DNA from 2 places in the Mycobacterium sp. NGS61 genome. Region 1 is predicted to be linked to the other one. Evidence: predicted binding sites of a transcription regulator. Region 1 holds the regulator's gene; the other holds the start of a gene.
What was found. The regulator LexA, encoded in region 1, represses DNA repair genes until DNA is damaged. The targets are predictions, from matches to a motif close to CGAACANNTGTTCG.
Positions count from the first base shown of each region.

Region 2: the regulator LexA is predicted to act here: its motif matches at 4,763-4,776, upstream of AC5Y3Z_RS04055 (error-prone DNA polymerase).

Region 1 is NZ_JCALCL010000013.1:27,048-35,368, forward strand. Features, by position in the region: gene dapF (diaminopimelate epimerase) at 1-579, shown strand, start outside; gene hflX (GTPase HflX) at 627-2,051, shown strand; gene AC5Y3Z_RS22015 (acyl-CoA dehydrogenase family protein) at 2,136-3,296, shown strand; gene AC5Y3Z_RS22020 (LGFP repeat-containing protein) at 3,630-5,963, shown strand; gene lexA (transcriptional repressor LexA) at 5,973-6,689, opposite strand; gene AC5Y3Z_RS22030 (LysM peptidoglycan-binding domain-containing protein) at 6,983-7,489, shown strand; gene nrdR (transcriptional regulator NrdR) at 7,608-8,069, shown strand; gene AC5Y3Z_RS22040 (peroxynitrite isomerase) at 8,080-8,321, shown strand, end outside.
Region 2 is NZ_JCALCL010000001.1:843,780-852,100, reverse strand. Features, by position in the region: gene AC5Y3Z_RS04075 (MaoC family dehydratase) at 1-736, shown strand, start outside; gene AC5Y3Z_RS04070 (APC family permease) at 726-2,129, opposite strand; gene otsB (trehalose-phosphatase) at 2,157-3,269, opposite strand; gene AC5Y3Z_RS04060 (wax ester/triacylglycerol synthase domain-containing protein) at 3,305-4,549, opposite strand; gene AC5Y3Z_RS04055 (error-prone DNA polymerase) at 4,790-8,083, shown strand; gene AC5Y3Z_RS04050 (response regulator) at 8,043-8,321, opposite strand, start outside.

The DNA of each region.
Region 1 (8,321 bases):
CTGCGGGCCAGCGGGCTGGAATCGCGCGACGAGTTCGTCGTCGGGTCACTGGCCGGCCCCCGGCAGGTGAGCCTGCACAGTGTCGATGCCACCAACGCCGACATCACCGTTGACATGGGCAAGGCCAACCGGACCGGCGCGGGGGAGGCGCTCGTCGGGGAGCGACGTTTCACCGGGGTAGCTGTCGACGTCGGCAACCCGCACCTGGCCTGCGTCGACCCGCAGCTGACGCCGGCGACCCTGGCGGCGCTGGACGTGGCGGCCCCGGTCGGCTTCGACGCCGAACAATTCCCCGACGGCGTGAACGTCGAGATCCTGACCGCTCCCGCGGACGGGGTGGTCTGCATGCGGGTGCACGAACGGGGTGTCGGCGAAACCCGTTCCTGCGGAACCGGAACGGTGGCCGCGGTGGTCGCCGCGCTGGCAGCCGAGGGCCTCGACACCGGGACGTTGACGGTCCGGGTGCCCGGCGGCGACGTCGTCGTCACCCTCACCGAGGCCACCAGCTTCCTGCGGGGCCCTTCGGTACTGGTGGCCCACGGCGAGCTCGACGACGGCTGGTGGGACTCGCCGGTCTGATATTCGGGTGCGTCAGCCGCCGCGACGTGCCACCATCGAAAGCGCCTATGACATATCCAGATTCGCCCGAGACGGGCATTCCAGAACCCAGCCTCGGTGAGCTGGCGCTCGAAGACCGATCGGCGCTGCGCCGTGTCGCCGGGTTGTCGACCGAACTCACCGATATCTCCGAGGTCGAGTACCGCCAGCTGCGGCTGGAACGAGTAGTGCTGGTCGGTGTGTGGACCGAGGGCAGCGCGTCGGACAACCAGGCCAGTCTGGCCGAACTGGCCGCCCTGGCCGAGACCGCCGGATCCGAGGTGCTCGAGGGTCTGATCCAGCGCCGCGACCGTCCCGACCCGTCCACCTACATCGGGTCGGGCAAAGCGCAGGAGTTGCGCGAAGTGGTGGTCGCAACCGGCGCCGACACGGTGATCTGTGACGGCGAGCTGTCGCCCGCCCAGCTAACCGCGCTGGAGAAGGCCGTCAAGGTCAAGGTCATCGACCGCACCGCGCTGATCCTGGACATCTTCGCCCAGCACGCGACCAGCCGGGAGGGCAAGGCGCAGGTGGCGCTGGCCCAGATGGAATACATGCTGCCGCGACTGCGCGGGTGGGGTGAGTCGATGTCACGGCAGGCCGGTGGCCGGGCCGGTGGCAGTGGCGGCGGCGTGGGGTTGCGTGGCCCCGGCGAGACCAAGATCGAGACCGACCGGCGGCGCATCCGTGAGCGCATGTCCAAGCTGCGCCGCGACATCAGGGCGATGAAGCAGGTCCGCGACACCCAACGCAGCCGTCGGTTGCAGGCCGACATGCCTTCGATCGCCATCGTCGGCTACACCAACGCCGGGAAATCCAGTGTGCTCAACGCCTTGACCGGCGCCGGCGTCCTGGTCCAGGACGCGCTGTTCGCCACCCTGGAACCCACCACCCGCCGCGCCGAATGGGACGACGGTCGCCCGTTCGTGCTCACCGACACGGTCGGGTTCGTCCGTCACCTGCCCACCCAGTTGGTCGAGGCGTTTCGCTCCACCTTGGAGGAGGTGGTCGACGCCGACCTGCTGGTGCACGTGGTCGACGGCTCCGATGTCAATCCGTTTGCCCAGATCAGTGCGGTGCGACAGGTCATCTCGGACGTGGTCGCGGATCATCACGGCGATGCGCCGCCAGAACTGCTGGTAGTGAACAAGATTGACGCGGCCGGCGACCTGATGCTGGCCAGGTTGCGGCACGAACTGCCCGGCGCGATGTTCGTCTCGGCCCGCACCGGCGACGGGATCGACGCTTTGCGGAGCCGGATGGCCGAACTCGCGGTGCCGACCGACACCGCGGTGGACGTGGTGATCCCCTACAGCCGCGGCGATCTGGTGGCGCGGGTGCACTCCGACGGGCGGGTGCAGCAGGCCGAGCACCAGACCGACGGCACCCGTATCCAGGCCAGGGTCCCGGTGGCGCTGGCCGCCGCCCTTGCGGAGTTCGCGGCACGCGGCTGACGACCTCCGGCACCGACCAACCACCCGGTTGGTATATGTTGGGGAAAGAGACACACATCTTTCCGACATCCGGAGGCCATACGCATGGGTAGCGCCGTCAAATACCAGCGCACGCTTTTCGAACCCGAGCACGACTTGTTCCGGGAGTCTTACCGGGCCTTCCTGGACCGCCACGTCGCTCCCTACCACGAGGAATGGGAGAAGGCCAAGATCGTCGACCGCGGCGTCTGGCTGGAGGCCGGCAAGCAGGGCTTCCTGGGTATGGCGGTGCCGGAGGAGTACGGCGGCGGTGGCAACCCCGACTACCGCTACAACACGATCGTTACCGAGGAGACCGTGGCCGGGCGCTACAGCGGTCTCGGATTCGGCCTGCACAACGACGTGGTGGCGCCCTATCTGCTGAAACTGACCAACGAAGAGCAGAAGCAGCGGTGGCTGCCCAAGTTCTGCACCGGCGAGCTGATCACCGCGATCGCGATGACCGAGCCGGGCACCGGCAGCGACCTGCAGGGCATCAAGACCCGCGCCGTCAAAGAGGGTGACCACTACATCCTGAACGGGTCGAAGACGTTCATCACCAATGGAATCAACTCCGACCTGGTGATCGTGGTCGCCCAGACCGACCCGGAGAAGGGCGCCCAGGGATTCAGCCTGCTGGTCGTCGAGCGCGGCATGGAGGGCTTCGAGCGGGGCCGCCACCTGGACAAGATCGGTCTGGACGCGCAGGACACCGCCGAACTGTCCTTCACCGACGTCAAGGTGCCGGTGGAGAATCTGCTGGGCGAAGAGGGTCTGGGCTTCATCTATCTGATGCAGAACCTGCCGCAGGAGCGGATCAACATCGCCATCATGGCCGCTGCGGCGATGGAGGCGGTGCTGGAGGACACCGTGCAGTACGCCAAGGAGCGCAAAGCATTCGGCAAGCCGATCGGCAGCTTCCAGAACACGCGGTTCCTGCTGGCCGAACTGGCCACCGAGGCCACCGTGGTGCGCATGATGGTGGACAACTTCCTGGCCCTGCACCTGGAGGAGAAGCTGACGGTCGAGCAGGCCGCGATGGCCAAGTGGTATTCCACCGAGAAGCAGGTTCACCTGATCGACCGGTGCCTGCAGCTGCACGGCGGATACGGTTACATGCGCGAATACCCGGTTGCCCGCGCGTATCTCGATGCTCGCGTGCAGACCATTTACGGTGGCACGACCGAGATCATGAAAGAGATCATCGGCCGCAGCCTCGGCGTCTGACGGTCGGCGGCCGCAGGCCGCGATTTCGATGTGGAACGTTGACCGGATCGAGCCCTAACGTAGCGTCGGTCCGTGCGAAATGCGTATCCGCTGCGCTCGGTCGAGACGCAGGTGCCGCTCTCCCATCTCTCGCGACACGGGCGCGGCCCGGCATCATTTCGACGTCGGGTCGATAACCGTTTCCGTAATATCTACAATTTGACTTCGCATTTCTCGTTCGCTAGAGCAAAGTTATGCGAGCCCGGCAACGATGCAGGTCGTAGCTGGGGAATGGCCCACGGCGGGCGATCCGCCGGCTCGCCAGGTGGGCAGGGGCATCGGCTGGGAGGCTTGGTGGACGGGCGGAGAGGGCAATTGAGCAAGCTGGTCGGTCGGGCGCTGCTCGGCTTGGCGGCTACCGCGCTGGCTGTGACGCTGCTGGCGCCGACCGCTGCGGCGTCCCCGATCGGCGACGCCGAGGCGGCCATGATGGCCGCGTGGGAGAAAGCCGGTGGCGACACCTCGACGCTGGGCGCCCGCAAGGGCGACGTCTATCCGATCGGGGACGGCTTCGGGCTGGACTTCGACGGCGGCAAGATGTACTTCACGCCTGCCTCCGGCGCGAAGTTCATGTTCGGCCCGATCCTGGAGAAATACGAATCGCTGGGTGGTCCCGCGGGTAGTGACCTGGGTTTTCCCACCATCAATGAAGTGCCCGGCCTCGCCGGACCGGACAGCCGGGTCAGTACCTTCGCCGCCAGCGACAACCCGGTGATCTTCTGGACGCCCGACCACGGTGCGTTCGTGGTGCGCGGCGCCCTGAACGCGGCGTGGGACAAGCTGGGCAGCTCCGGCGGCGTGCTGGGCGCCCCGATCAGCGATGAGACCTACGAGGGCGAGGTGACCTCGCAGAAGTTCACCGGCGGTGAGGTGTCCTGGAACCGCAAGACCAAGGAGTTCACCACCAATCCGGCGAACCTGGCCGAACAGCTCAAGGGTCTGCAGGTGGCGATCGACCCCACTGCCGCCATCAACATGGCGTGGCGCGCCGCAGGTGGCGCTGCCGGACCGCTGGGCGCCAAGAAGGGTAGTCAGTCGCCGATCGGCGGGGACGGCATCGCCCAGGAGTTCGACGGCGGCAAGATCTTCTTCAGCCCGGCCACCGGCGCCAACGCGGTCGAGGGGCCGATCCTGCAGAAGTACGAAGCAGTCGGTGGTCCGGTGAGCAGCGACCTGGGCTTTCCGGTCGCCAACGAGGCCGACGGCGGCATCACGCCCGCCAGCCGTGTCGCTGTGTTCTCCGCAGCTGACAAGCCGGTGATCTTCTGGACGCCCGAACACGGCGCTTTCGTCGTGCGCGGAGCCATGAAAGCCGCCTGGGACAAGCTCAAGGGGGCCACCGGCAAGCTCGGCGCCCCGGTCGCTGACCAGACGGTGGACGGCGACGTGGTGTCGCAGAAGTTCACCGGCGGCAAGATCTCGTGGAACCGCGCCAAGAACACGTTCACTACCGACCCGGCCAACCTCGCGCCGCTGCTGTCCGGCCTGCAGGTGTCGGGGCAGAACACCCCAAGTAATTCGGCGTCGGCGCCCGCGGGCAAGAAGTTCACCTTCCACTGGTGGTGGCTGATCGCGGCCATTCCTTTGCTGCTGCTGGTGCTGATGACGGTGTTGGTGGTGTCGGGTTTGCGTCGGCGCCGCGCCGCAGTACCGGATGCGCCGGTGTACGACCGCGACCGGGACCTCGGTGTGGAATACGACCCCGGTGCCGATGACCGCTGGCCGCATGAGGAAATCGATTACGGTTCCGAGCGTTTCCCGCCCGTCGACCAGCATGTCGAGGCAGAGGCGGACGCAGACCCCACCGCCGGCCGGGTCAGCTGGTCCAGAGCGGGGGCCGTCCCGCAGGCCGGCTCCGAGCAGGGTGTTGACGACGACGAATACGGCCACGTTGCCGAAGAGCATTTCGATCCGGACGGGTCGGCGGAGTTCGAGGAGGAAGACCCCGACGCGGTGGGCACCACGCCCATCCCCGTCGTGTCGCGCGGCGCTCTTGGTGAACTCGCCGAGGAGGAGCCGGTCGTGCCGGAGACAGTCGCGCCGGACGATTTCGCGCCGGAGGTGTCGGTGCCGCAGACGAATGCGCCGTACCTGCCGGTCCCGGACGTGCCGGAGTTCGAGGAAGTGCCCGAACCCCTGGACGTTCAGGAGAGCCCGGAACCCCCGGAGTTCGTGGAGTACCCGGAAACGGAGCCGGCCCGGCCGTCCAGCGAGGATTATGCGGACGCGTTTTACCCGGTGACCGAGCCGGGGCGCAATGCGGACGACGAGTCACCCGATCTCGCCTCACCGCCGGATGCCGTCGCGGTTCCCGAGCTGCGAAAGGGTCGACATGCCGCAGCGGACCCGGCCGGGTATGCCGTGGAACCTGACACGCCGTTCGGGGCCGCCCCGCAGGTCCAAGCGCCGACCGCCGCGCCAGCAGGCAGCGCCGCGGTGCGCCCGACCATCCATCTGCCGCTCGACGACGACCCGTACCGGGCGCCGGACGGCTATCCCATCAAGGCCAGTGCCCGGTTCGGGCTGTACTACACGCCCACCAGCGCGCTGTACCACGACACCCTGGCCGAGATCTGGTTCGCCAACGAAGACGCCGCGCGCGCCAACGGTTTCGTCAGAGCCGATTGAGGATGCGCGCTACACCTTGCGAATCACGGTGACGACCTTGCCGAGCACGATCGCATCGTTGCCGGGAATCGGATCGAACGCGGGGTTGTGCGGCATCAGCCACACTTGACCGCCCGCTCGCTTGAACGTCTTCACAGTGGCCTCGCCGTCGATCATCGCCGCGACGATGTCGCCGTTGTCAGCGACATTCTGCTGGCGGACGACGACCCAGTCGCCGTCGCAGATGGCGGCCTCGACCATCGACTCACCCACCACCTTGAGCAGGAACAGCGTCCCTTCGCCCACCAGCTCGCGGGGCAACGGGAACACGTCTTCGACGGCTTCCTCAGCCAGGATCGGGCCGCCGGCGGCAATGCGCCCCAAGACCGGGACGAAAGTGGGTTCCGGCAGGGCGTCCGAGCCGATGACATCGGTACGGGGCACTGCCGCATCGTCGGCACCGCGCACGTCGACGGCGCGCGGGCGATTCGGGTCGCGCCGCAGATAGCCTTTGCGCTCCAGGGTGCGTAACTGGTGGGCGACCGACGAGGTGGACGTCAGGCCCACCGCGTCGCCGATCTCGCGGATACTCGGCGGATAGCCCCGCGTTGTCACCGAGGTACGGATGACCTCGAGGATGGTGCGCTGCCGCTCGGTCAGCGTTACATCGGCCGCAGGTGGCCGGCCTTGTGTCGCTTTCGCACTACCCGGGCCGAAACCGGCCGCGGTGTCGTTGCTGTCGCTCATGGATCTGAATGTAACCGCACCAGGCTCAAAATTCAAACATGTGTTCGACCGGGCGTGTCATCGCCCAGACCACAGCCGAAATCTGCGGAAATAAAGTGAATCACAAGTGTGTAACTTCCGCGTGGTCGGGGTATCTGATAGTCACCCAGCTGGTTGCACCGACAAATCCTTGTCGGTGGTGAGGTCTACCGTTTTGCTCGTGCGACACGCGTCGCTCAAATGTTCGGGTTTCGAACACGTGAGCGACTATGGTCGAACACACGAGCGATAAGTAGTCGACCGGAGGGAACGGCATGACACTCATCTACGCGGGTCCGCACCGCAGCGGGAACACGCAGGGCCACCTGAACAGGCCTGTTGGGCGGCCGGTGCGCCAATATCCCTCGTACCGCGCCGGCCAGGGTGGATCCAGCAGACCGGGGCCCGCACGCCCGGGTGTGGCGCCCGTTCGCTACTACGGCACCGGCGTCACGCGCTCGACGGTCGCACATCGCAGACGCCCGGTGAGCGTGGCCACCACGATCGGACTGGCCCTGCTTGCGGGCGTCATCACCGTGTGGCTGGGGCTGATGGCGAACTTCGGCAGCATGGTCAACGACGGCGCGGCCGAGTCGGCGCCGCAGGTGCCCGCCGCCCTGGCGGTCGTGCGGGTGGAACCGGGGGAGTCGTTGCAAGACCTCGCTGCCCGGGTGGCGCCCGGCGCGCCGGTGCGCGACGTCGTGGAACGGATTCGCGACCTGAACGCACTGGATTCCAGTGCGGTCTCGGCGGGTCAGACCCTGATCGCCCCGATCGGCTGAGCGAGCACCCGCCCGATCGGTGGTTGCCCGGGTCAGCGTTGGCCCGCTACGGAGCACGCAGGTACTGTCGGGGTGTTCTTCTACCCGGATACCAGTCGGTACGGCAAAGGAGCGGCTCTTGCACTGCCCGTTCTGCCGGCATCCCGATTCGCGGGTGATCGACTCGCGAGAAACCGATGAGGGCCAGGCGATTCGCCGTCGTCGCTCGTGCCCGGAATGCGGACGCCGGTTCACGACGGTGGAGACCGCGGTGTTGGCCGTGGTCAAGCGCAGCGGCGTCACCGAGCCCTTCAGTCGCGAGAAGGTGATCAGTGGCGTCCGCCGGGCCTGTCAGGGGCGCCAGGTTGACGACGATGCGCTGAATTTACTTGCCCAGCAGGTGGAGGACGCGGTGCGTGCCGCCGGCCCCGAGGTCCCCAGCAACGAGGTCGGCCTGGCCATTCTGGGACCGCTGCGCGACCTCGACGAGGTGGCCTACCTGCGGTTCGCCTCCGTCTACCGGTCCTTCTCGTCGGCCGACGATTTCGAGCGCGAGATCGAGGCGCTGCGCGCGCACCGCAACGTTTCGACGTCCGGCTGACCGCACCCCGATGGGCGCCGAACTACATCCTGATCTGCATGCGCTGGCGCCGTTGTTAGGTACCTGGGTGGGCCGGGGCGCGGGGGAGTATCCGACGATCCAGCCTTTCGAATACCTCGAAGAGGTTGTCTTCGCCCACGTCGGCAAGCCCTTCCTGAGCTATGGACAGAAGACCAAGGCCCCCGCCGACGGCAAGCCGTTGCATGCCGAGACGGGCTATCTTCGGGTACCGCAGCCCGGTCACGTGGAGCT
Region 2 (8,321 bases), on a different contig from region 1:
GCAGGTGCTGCCGACCTATGCGGTGATCTGCTGCCCGGCCTTCGGGGCGGCCGGCAAAGTCGGCAGCTTCAACTGGGCGATGTTGCTGCACGGTTCCCAGTCGGTGCGGTTGCATGCGCCGCTGCCGCCGGCCGGGAAGCTGTCGGTGACCAGCGAGGTCGTCGACATTCAGGACAAAGGTGAAGGCAAGAACGCTGTTCTGATGTTGCGCGGCGTGGGCAAGGATCCCGACAGCGGGACGCTGGTCGCCGAGACGCTGACCAACCTGGTCATCCGCGGCGAAGGCGGCTTCGGCGGCGAGAAAGGGGAACGACCGGCCGCCCCGCAGTTCCCCGACCGCGAGCCCGACGCTCGGGTCGACCTGCCCACCCGCGAGGACCAGGCGCTGATCTACCGGCTCTCCGGGGACCGTAACCCGCTGCACAGCGACCCGTGGTTCGCCACCAACCTGGCCGGCTTCCCCCGGCCGATCCTGCACGGGCTGTGCACCTACGGAGTGTCGGGCCGCGCGCTGGTCGCCGAACTGGGCGGCGGCGTCGCCGCCAACATCACCTCGATCGCCGCGCGGTTCACCAAGCCGGTGTTTCCCGGCGAGACGCTGTCCACCCTGATCTGGAAGACCGAACCGGGCAAGGCGTTGTTCCGCACCGAGGCTCTCGGGGCGGATTGGACCGATGGACCCGCCGCTCGGCTGGTGCTCGATGACGGTGAGGTCGAATACGCGTCTAACGCCTGACGCCGCGGTAGTAGTGGACATAGGCGGCGGCCGGCACCACCACGAACGTGAGCACGATCAACGCGATCGAGAAATAGTTGGCGCCGCCCTGCGCGGTGAGGAACAGGGTGCGGTAGTCGAAGGACACCGCCAACGCGACCGAGATCACCACCGCCGCCACCGGTAACACCCTGTCGGTGAACCGGTTTCGTTTCACCTTCGAGTGTCGTACGGTGTCTCGCGCCAGCGCGATCAGCGCGATCGGAACGACGATGAACTGGACGAAGCGGGCGATCACCGCCAGGCCGGTCAGGTTCTCGATGTCAAAGCGCAGCGCGAGGGGAAACGCCAGCGCCAGGGCCGCGGTGATCCCGAACGCAAGCATCGGGACGCCGAAGCGGTTCTTTCTCGACAGGCGCGCCGGCAGCGTCCGGGTGGCCGACAGCGCGGTCCACAGCCGCGGCGCGCCGAACGAGGCGGCGACATTGATGCCGAACATCGACACCAGGGCGCCGAGGGTGACCACCGTCCGGAAGGCGTCGTTGCCGATGGCCGCGGCCAGTTTCACCGTGTCGGTGGAATGCACGACCCGGTCCGATCCCAACAGCATCGCCACCGTCACCGCCAGCACATAGACGGTGCCGACCGTGAGGATCGAAATCGGGATGGCGCGGGGGAGGTTGCGGTCCGGTTCGTGCATCTCCTCGGCGGCGTTGGCGATCGATTCGAAACCGGTGAATGCATACAGGGCGGCCATCACCGCCAGGATCAATCCTGACACCGTGCTCTGGCCGATCTCGATGAACCCGAACAATGCGTAGGGTGCTGGCGCGAAGACCTCCGGCTGGCCCGCGGTGGCGTAGTTGTTGACGCCACCCGCGACGACGATCCAGAGCCCGCCGAGGATGAAGATCGTCAGCGCAAACACCTTGCCGACCGTGGAGATCCCGTTGGCCCATTCGATGGCCCGGTTGCCGAACAGGTTGATGAGCAGCAACACCAGCATGAAAATGAGGAACGTCAACGTCTTGACGCTGAACAGTTGACTGTCGTTAGCCCAATTTTCATGGGGGAAAACCACTTTCAGCAGTGTCGCGACGAACAACGACGCCAGGACGCCCCAGGCTATGGATGCCACCACGGCATGGGTGACGCCGACGTAGATGCCGATCCGCTGCCCGAAGGCGGCTGTGGTGTAGGCGTAGGACGCGCCGTTGGTTTTGACGTAACGGGCAGCCGTGGCGAAGACGACCGCCATTACCCCGACGAACAGACCGGCCAGCAGGTAGGCCAGCGGCGCCAACGGTCCCGCGAGCCGGATCACCGCGCCCGGAGTCAGGAAGATGCCGGCTCCGATGATCGCGTTGATCCCGAGCATGACAATGCTCCAGAAGCCGAGCTTGCTGATGCCCACCCTCCCTGTTCCTACGACACTGACCCGTCAACAGCCGAGTCGGCGAGCCAGTTCGTCGGTGAACTCGGCAACCTGTGCGGGACTGTCCAGGGCATACCGGGCGGCGGTGGCGCGATCCCCGTCGTCGTTGTGCCGCACCACAATCGGGATGCCGTCATCGCGCACCGCGTCGAAGGCGTCCTCGTCGGTGATGTCGTCGCCGAGGTAGATCGGCACCAACGGTCCGGATCCTGCCTCGTGCAGATGATCGATCACCCACCGCAATGTCCGGCCCTTGTCCCAGTCCAGGTCCGGGCGCAACTCGATGACTTCACGTCCCGTTGTCACGCGCAGCGCGTCGCGTTGACCGGCGGTGCGGACCGCGGCCGCCACGTCGCCGATCCGGTCGCGCGCGGCGTTGCGGTAGTGCACGGCGACCCCGAAGCGCTTGTGCTCCACCGTGACTCCGGGGATGTCGCCGAGTTTGTCCCGCAGCTGGGCGGCGGCTTGCTCGAGCACCGGGATGGCCGCTGCCGCTTCCTCGTTCTGGTGGTGGGTGCCGTCGGGCGCCGTCAGTTCGAATCCGTGGCTGCCCGCGTACCAGATGCCGGGCAGGCCCACGCGCCGGGCGACATCGGCGAGGTCGCGGCCGCTGAGCACCGCGACCGGACAACGGGCGGCCAGATGTTGCAGTGCTTCGGATGCACCGGGGGCCGGCTCGGCCGTATCCGGGTCGTTCACGATCTCTGACAGCGTGCCGTCGAAGTCGAAGAACACCGCGGGTCGGCTGACGGTGATCTCGCCGATGGCCCGCAGTGCGTCCGCCAACTCGGACATGCGCCGGTCCCCCTTGCGCACGGCTATCTCGGCGAGGTCGGCGACAACGGCGTCGGCTCCGGGTATCGCGTCGCGGCCAAATCCGATCACGAGCGCGAACCCCGCGTCCCGCGCGACATTGACCCGGGAGGCGTCGGATGCGACAACAGCACATCTACCCCGCGGCACGGCCAGTCGCTCGGCCGACTCGATCACGGGGTTCGGCGTGTAGGTAGCGGTGCGAACGCCCGCCTCACGCATGTCGTTCAGTACCGATTCAGCGAGCGGCAGGTCCGTGTCGAAGAGGACCGCGTCGATGCGTCGCGGGTCGATGGTGACCGGCATGTACCCACCCTCTCACGAGGGGGTTGCCGGTCGGGTCAGTGGCGGCGCACTCGCGCCGGTGGCGCGGACGGCCGCCACCGGACCGCGGCGCTGGGAACCGAAGGCCTTTTGCGTGGGCGTTCGAACGGCAGCACCGAGCTCCGGCCGAGCGCCAGCAGACGCGTCGTACCCTGTTCGATGCCGGCGGCAAGCTGCTCCAGCTGGGCGGCCGCCTGGTATTCGGCGGTGACACCGAAGATCAGATCGTCGGCGTAGCTCAGCACTGCGACCCCGGTGCTGAGTTGCGGCCCGGTCGGTGGGACCGGCAGCAGGCGCTGCAGTGGTTGACCCAGCAACTGCAACCGGTGCCGTGGTCCGGGCGCCCCAGTGCTCAACGTCACCGCATCGTGTTTGCGGAACCGAGACACCGATTGAATGATGTTGGTGTACAGCGCCCGTGGTGAACGTGCTGGGTGGGGTTGGACCTGCTGCCTCGACCCGGCGTGCACCGCCTGCAGCTGCCGGACGGGATCCTCGAGATCGACGGGGAGGTAGGTCAGCGTCGGGCCGACGGCCCGCAGCGAGTCCGCCCGGGGTTGCTCACCGCGGCTCACCAGCACGGTGCGGAAGCTTTCGGTGATCGCGGCGACGGCGACGTCGTTGGTGCTCACCCCGAACTTGCGGGCCAACCTGTCGACGGCGGCGCGGGGGACGCGCACCGTGCGATAGTGCCGCAGTGTGTTCGCCGGTCCGGCCGGCGCGGGCCAGGTGCTCGCGGCGGCGGCGACGTCGGCGGCAACCCGTGCCGCGATCTTGACCGCGCCGAACGGCAACTGCCACCAGGTGTCGCCGTCGGGTGGTGAAACCGGAGGCCGGGCAACGGCATCGGTGAAGGCAACGGGATCGCCGTCGTCGCAGAGCCGGGTGAGCAGATGCGCCGGCGGGAGGTCGCGCGCAAGGCCGTGGTGGATCTTCAGCAGGATTGCCCACTGGTTGCCCTCGAGGCGCTCGATGATCCAGCACTCCCACGGCGGGCGGCCGGGCTCCAGCGGCCGCTCCAGGGCGTGGGCGATGGCCCGGAACAGCTCGGCGTCGTCACCGGGGGGAGGCAGGGCGACCCGCTGCAGGTGCGGGGTGACGTCCGAACCCGGCTGAATGCGTTCGCTCAGCAAATTCTCGATGACGGTGTGATCGGGCTTGGTCCCGCGGATGACGGCCACCGCTCCCGTCGCCAGATCTGTGTGCCGGTCGTGTTCTGGGATCCGCAGCGGTCCCACGTGCACCATTGTCGTCGTCGTCATGCCAAGCCCCCACCGATGTCTGCAACAGTTGTACCAGTATCCGAGGGGGATGTGCACGCCGGTAGGTCAGCCAGGTTAAGAATGCGTTTATCAGATAAAGAGGTATTTAACTGGGGCGATATCACCGTAGCGCGTCATGTTCGCAAATTGTTTCGGCGGCGTTCCAAAGGTGTTCCGGTGCGGGTTTCGAACTGTTGGCGACGACGTGACACTCGAACAGATGTTCGATATACTGGTTCGGTGGGATGGCACAACGGGCCGCCGAGTTGGTCGGAGATGGAGCGGGTTCTCGACGGCAAACCGCGCCATGCGGGCCGGCCGGCCGCGGCTGTGCCGGCTGGTGATGCTCCGTTGTCGCAGAAGCGCGGATCGTATTCAGCAAAATCGGACGGGCGCCGGCGCCGGTCGTCGGTCGCATATGCCGAATTGCATGCGCATTCGGCGTACAGCTTCCTCGACGGGGCCAGCACGCCGGAGGAGTTGGTGGAGGAGGCAGCCCGGCTGGACCTGTGGGCGCTGGCGCTGACCGACCACAACGGCCTGTACGGCGCGGTGCGATTCGCTGAAGCGGCCGTCGAACTCGACATGCGCACGGTGTTCGGCGCGGAATTGTCGCTGAGCTGCCAGGCGCGCACCGAGCAACCGGATCCGCCCGGGCCGCATCTGCTGGTGCTGGCCCGAGGTCCCGAAGGGTACCGGCGGCTGTCGCGGCAACTGGCCACCGCACACCTGGCCGGCGGGGAGAAGGGCAAGCTGCGTTACGACCTCGACGCATTGACCGAAGCCGCCGGCGGCCACTGGCACATTCTCACCGGATGCCGGAAAGGTTCTGTGCGACAAGCACTCTCCGACTCCGGACCCGATGCGGCGCGGCTGGCGTTGGCCGACCTGGTGGATCGGTTCGGGGCACATCGGGTGAGCATCGAACTGACCCATCATGGTCAACCCCTCGACGACGAACGCAATGCGCTGCTGGCCGGGCTGGCGCCGCACTTCGGGGTCGGTGTCGTCGCCACCACCGGAGCGCACTTCGCCGATCCGTCCCGGCGCCGGCTGGCCATGGCGATGGGTGCGATCCGGGCCCGGCAGTCCCTGGACGACGCCGAGGGATGGCTGGCACCACTGGGCGGCTCACACCTGCGCTCCGGTGAGGAAATGGCCCGGCTGTTCGCGCACTTGCCCTTTAGGGGCACTGACGCGGTGACCGCGGCCGCCGAACTCGGCGAGCAGTGCGCGTTCGGGCTGGCATTGATCGCGCCGCAGCTGCCACCCTTCGACGTACCCGAAGGGCACACCGAGGACAGTTGGCTGCGCGCCCTGACCATGGCGGGTGCGGCCGATCGCTACGGACCGGCCGATCGGGCGAAAAGAGCATACGACCAGATCGAGCACGAACTGAAAATCATTGCCCGACTGAGTTTTCCGGGTTACTTCCTGGTGGTGGACGACATCACCCGGTTCTGTCGAGAAAACGACATCCTGTGTCAGGGCAGGGGATCGGCGGCCAATTCCGCGGTCTGTTACGCCCTCGGGGTGACCGCTGTCGACCCGATAGCCAACGATTTGCTGTTCGAGCGCTTCCTCTCGCCCGCCCGCGACGGCCCGCCCGACATCGACATCGACATCGAGTCCGACCAGCGCGAAAAAGTCATCCAGTACGTCTACGACAAGTACGGCCGGGATTATGCCGCCCAGGTAGCCAACGTCATCACCTACCGGCCGCGCAGTGCGGTGCGCGACATGGCGCGCGCGCTGGGTTTCTCGCAGGGACAGCAGGACGCGTGGAGCAAGCAGATCAGTCACTGGTCGGGGCAGCCCGCCGATATCGAGGGCATTCCCGAGCAGGTGGTGGACCTGGCCAACCAGATCCGGAACCTGCCGCGGCACATGGGTATCCATTCCGGCGGCATGGTGATCTGCGACCGCCCGATCGCCGACGTGTGCCCGGTGGAATGGGCGCGCATGGCGAACCGCAGTGTGTTGCAGTGGGACAAAGACGACTGTGCGGCAATCGGTTTGGTGAAATTCGATCTGCTGGGTCTGGGCATGCTCTCGGCGCTGCACTACGCGCGGGATCTGGTGGCCGAGCACAAAGGCATCAATGTGGACTTCGCCCGGCTCGATCTCTCCGAACCGGCGGTGTACGAGATGCTGTCGCGGGCCGATTCGGTGGGCGTGTTCCAGGTGGAGTCGCGCGCGCAGATGGCTACGCTGCCGCGGCTGCGGCCGCGGGTCTTCTACGACCTGGTGGTAGAAGTCGCGCTGATCCGGCCCGGGCCCATCCAGGGCGGGTCGGTGCATCCCTACATCAAACGTCGCAACGGTGTCGACCCGGTCGTCTACGATCACCCGTCGATGGAACCGGCATTGCGTAAAACGTTGGGAGTACCGCTTTTCCAGGAACAGCTGATGCAGCTGGCGGTCGACTGCGCCGGCTTCTCGGCCGCCGAAGCCGACCAGTTGCGGCGCGCCATGGGCTCCAAGCGCTCCACCGAACGCATGCGACGGCTGCGCGACCGGTTTTACGACGGCATGCGCACCTTGCACGGGGCGCCGGACGAGGTGATCGAGCGGACCTACGAAAAGCTGGAGGCGTTCGCCAACTTCGGTTTCCCGGAAAGTCACGCGCTGTCCTTCGCGTCGCTGGTGTTCTACTCGTCGTGGTTCAAGCTGCACCACCCGGCGGCGTTCTGTGCGGCGTTGCTGCGCGCCCAGCCGATGGGTTTCTATTCGTCGCAGTCGCTGGTGGCTGACGCGCGCCGGCACGGCGTGCTGGTGCACGGTCCAGACGTGAATGCCAGCCTGGCTTTCGCGACGCTGGAGAACGCCGGGCTGGAGGTCCGGTTGGGGCTGGGGGCGGTCCGCCACATCGGCGAAGACCTGGCTGAGAAACTGGTCGACGAGCGAAAAACCAACGGCCCGTTCATCTCCCTGCTGGACCTGACCACTCGACTGCAATTGAGCGTCCCGCAGACCGAAGCGCTGGCGACGGCCGGCGCGCTGGGCTGTTTCGGGATGTCCCGGCGTGAAGGGTTGTGGGCGGCCGGGGCCGCGGCCACCCAACGGCCGGACCGGTTGCCCGGCGTCGGCTCGTCCTCACACATCCCCGCGCTGCCCGGAATGAGCGAACTGGAGCTGGCGGCTGCCGACGTGTGGGCCACCGGCGTCTCCCCGGACAGCTATCCGACGCAGTTCCTGCGGGCCGACCTCGACGCACTGGGGGTGGTGCCCGCCGCCGCATTGGGGGAGGTGCCCGACGGGGACCGGGTGCTGGTCGCCGGCGCGGTGACCCATCGGCAGCGGCCCGGCACCGCCCGGGGGGTGACGTTCGTCAACCTCGAGGACGAGACGGGCATGATCAACGTGCTGTGCACACCGGGGGTGTGGGAACGCCACCGCAAGCTGGCCCACACCGCGCCGGCGCTGCTGATCCGCGGTCAGGTCCAAAACGCCAGCGGCGCAATCACTGTCGTGGCCGATCGGATCGGCCGCATCACTTTGGCGGTGGGCTCGAAGTCCCGGGATTTCCGGTGAGTTTGTGCTGGTGCGCGAGCACCACCGCGTGGATACGGTCGCGCACACCGAGTTTGGCCAGGATGCGCGACACATGCGTCTTGACCGTCTCCTCGCTGACCACCAACTCCGCGGCGATCTCGGCGTTGCTGTGGGCCTCGGCGACCAGCAACAGCACCTCGTACTCCCGGGCGGTGAGGGAGGCCACTGCGGCGGGAGTGGGCACCGGTGCCAGCGAGTCCGCGACCCGGGCGGCCAG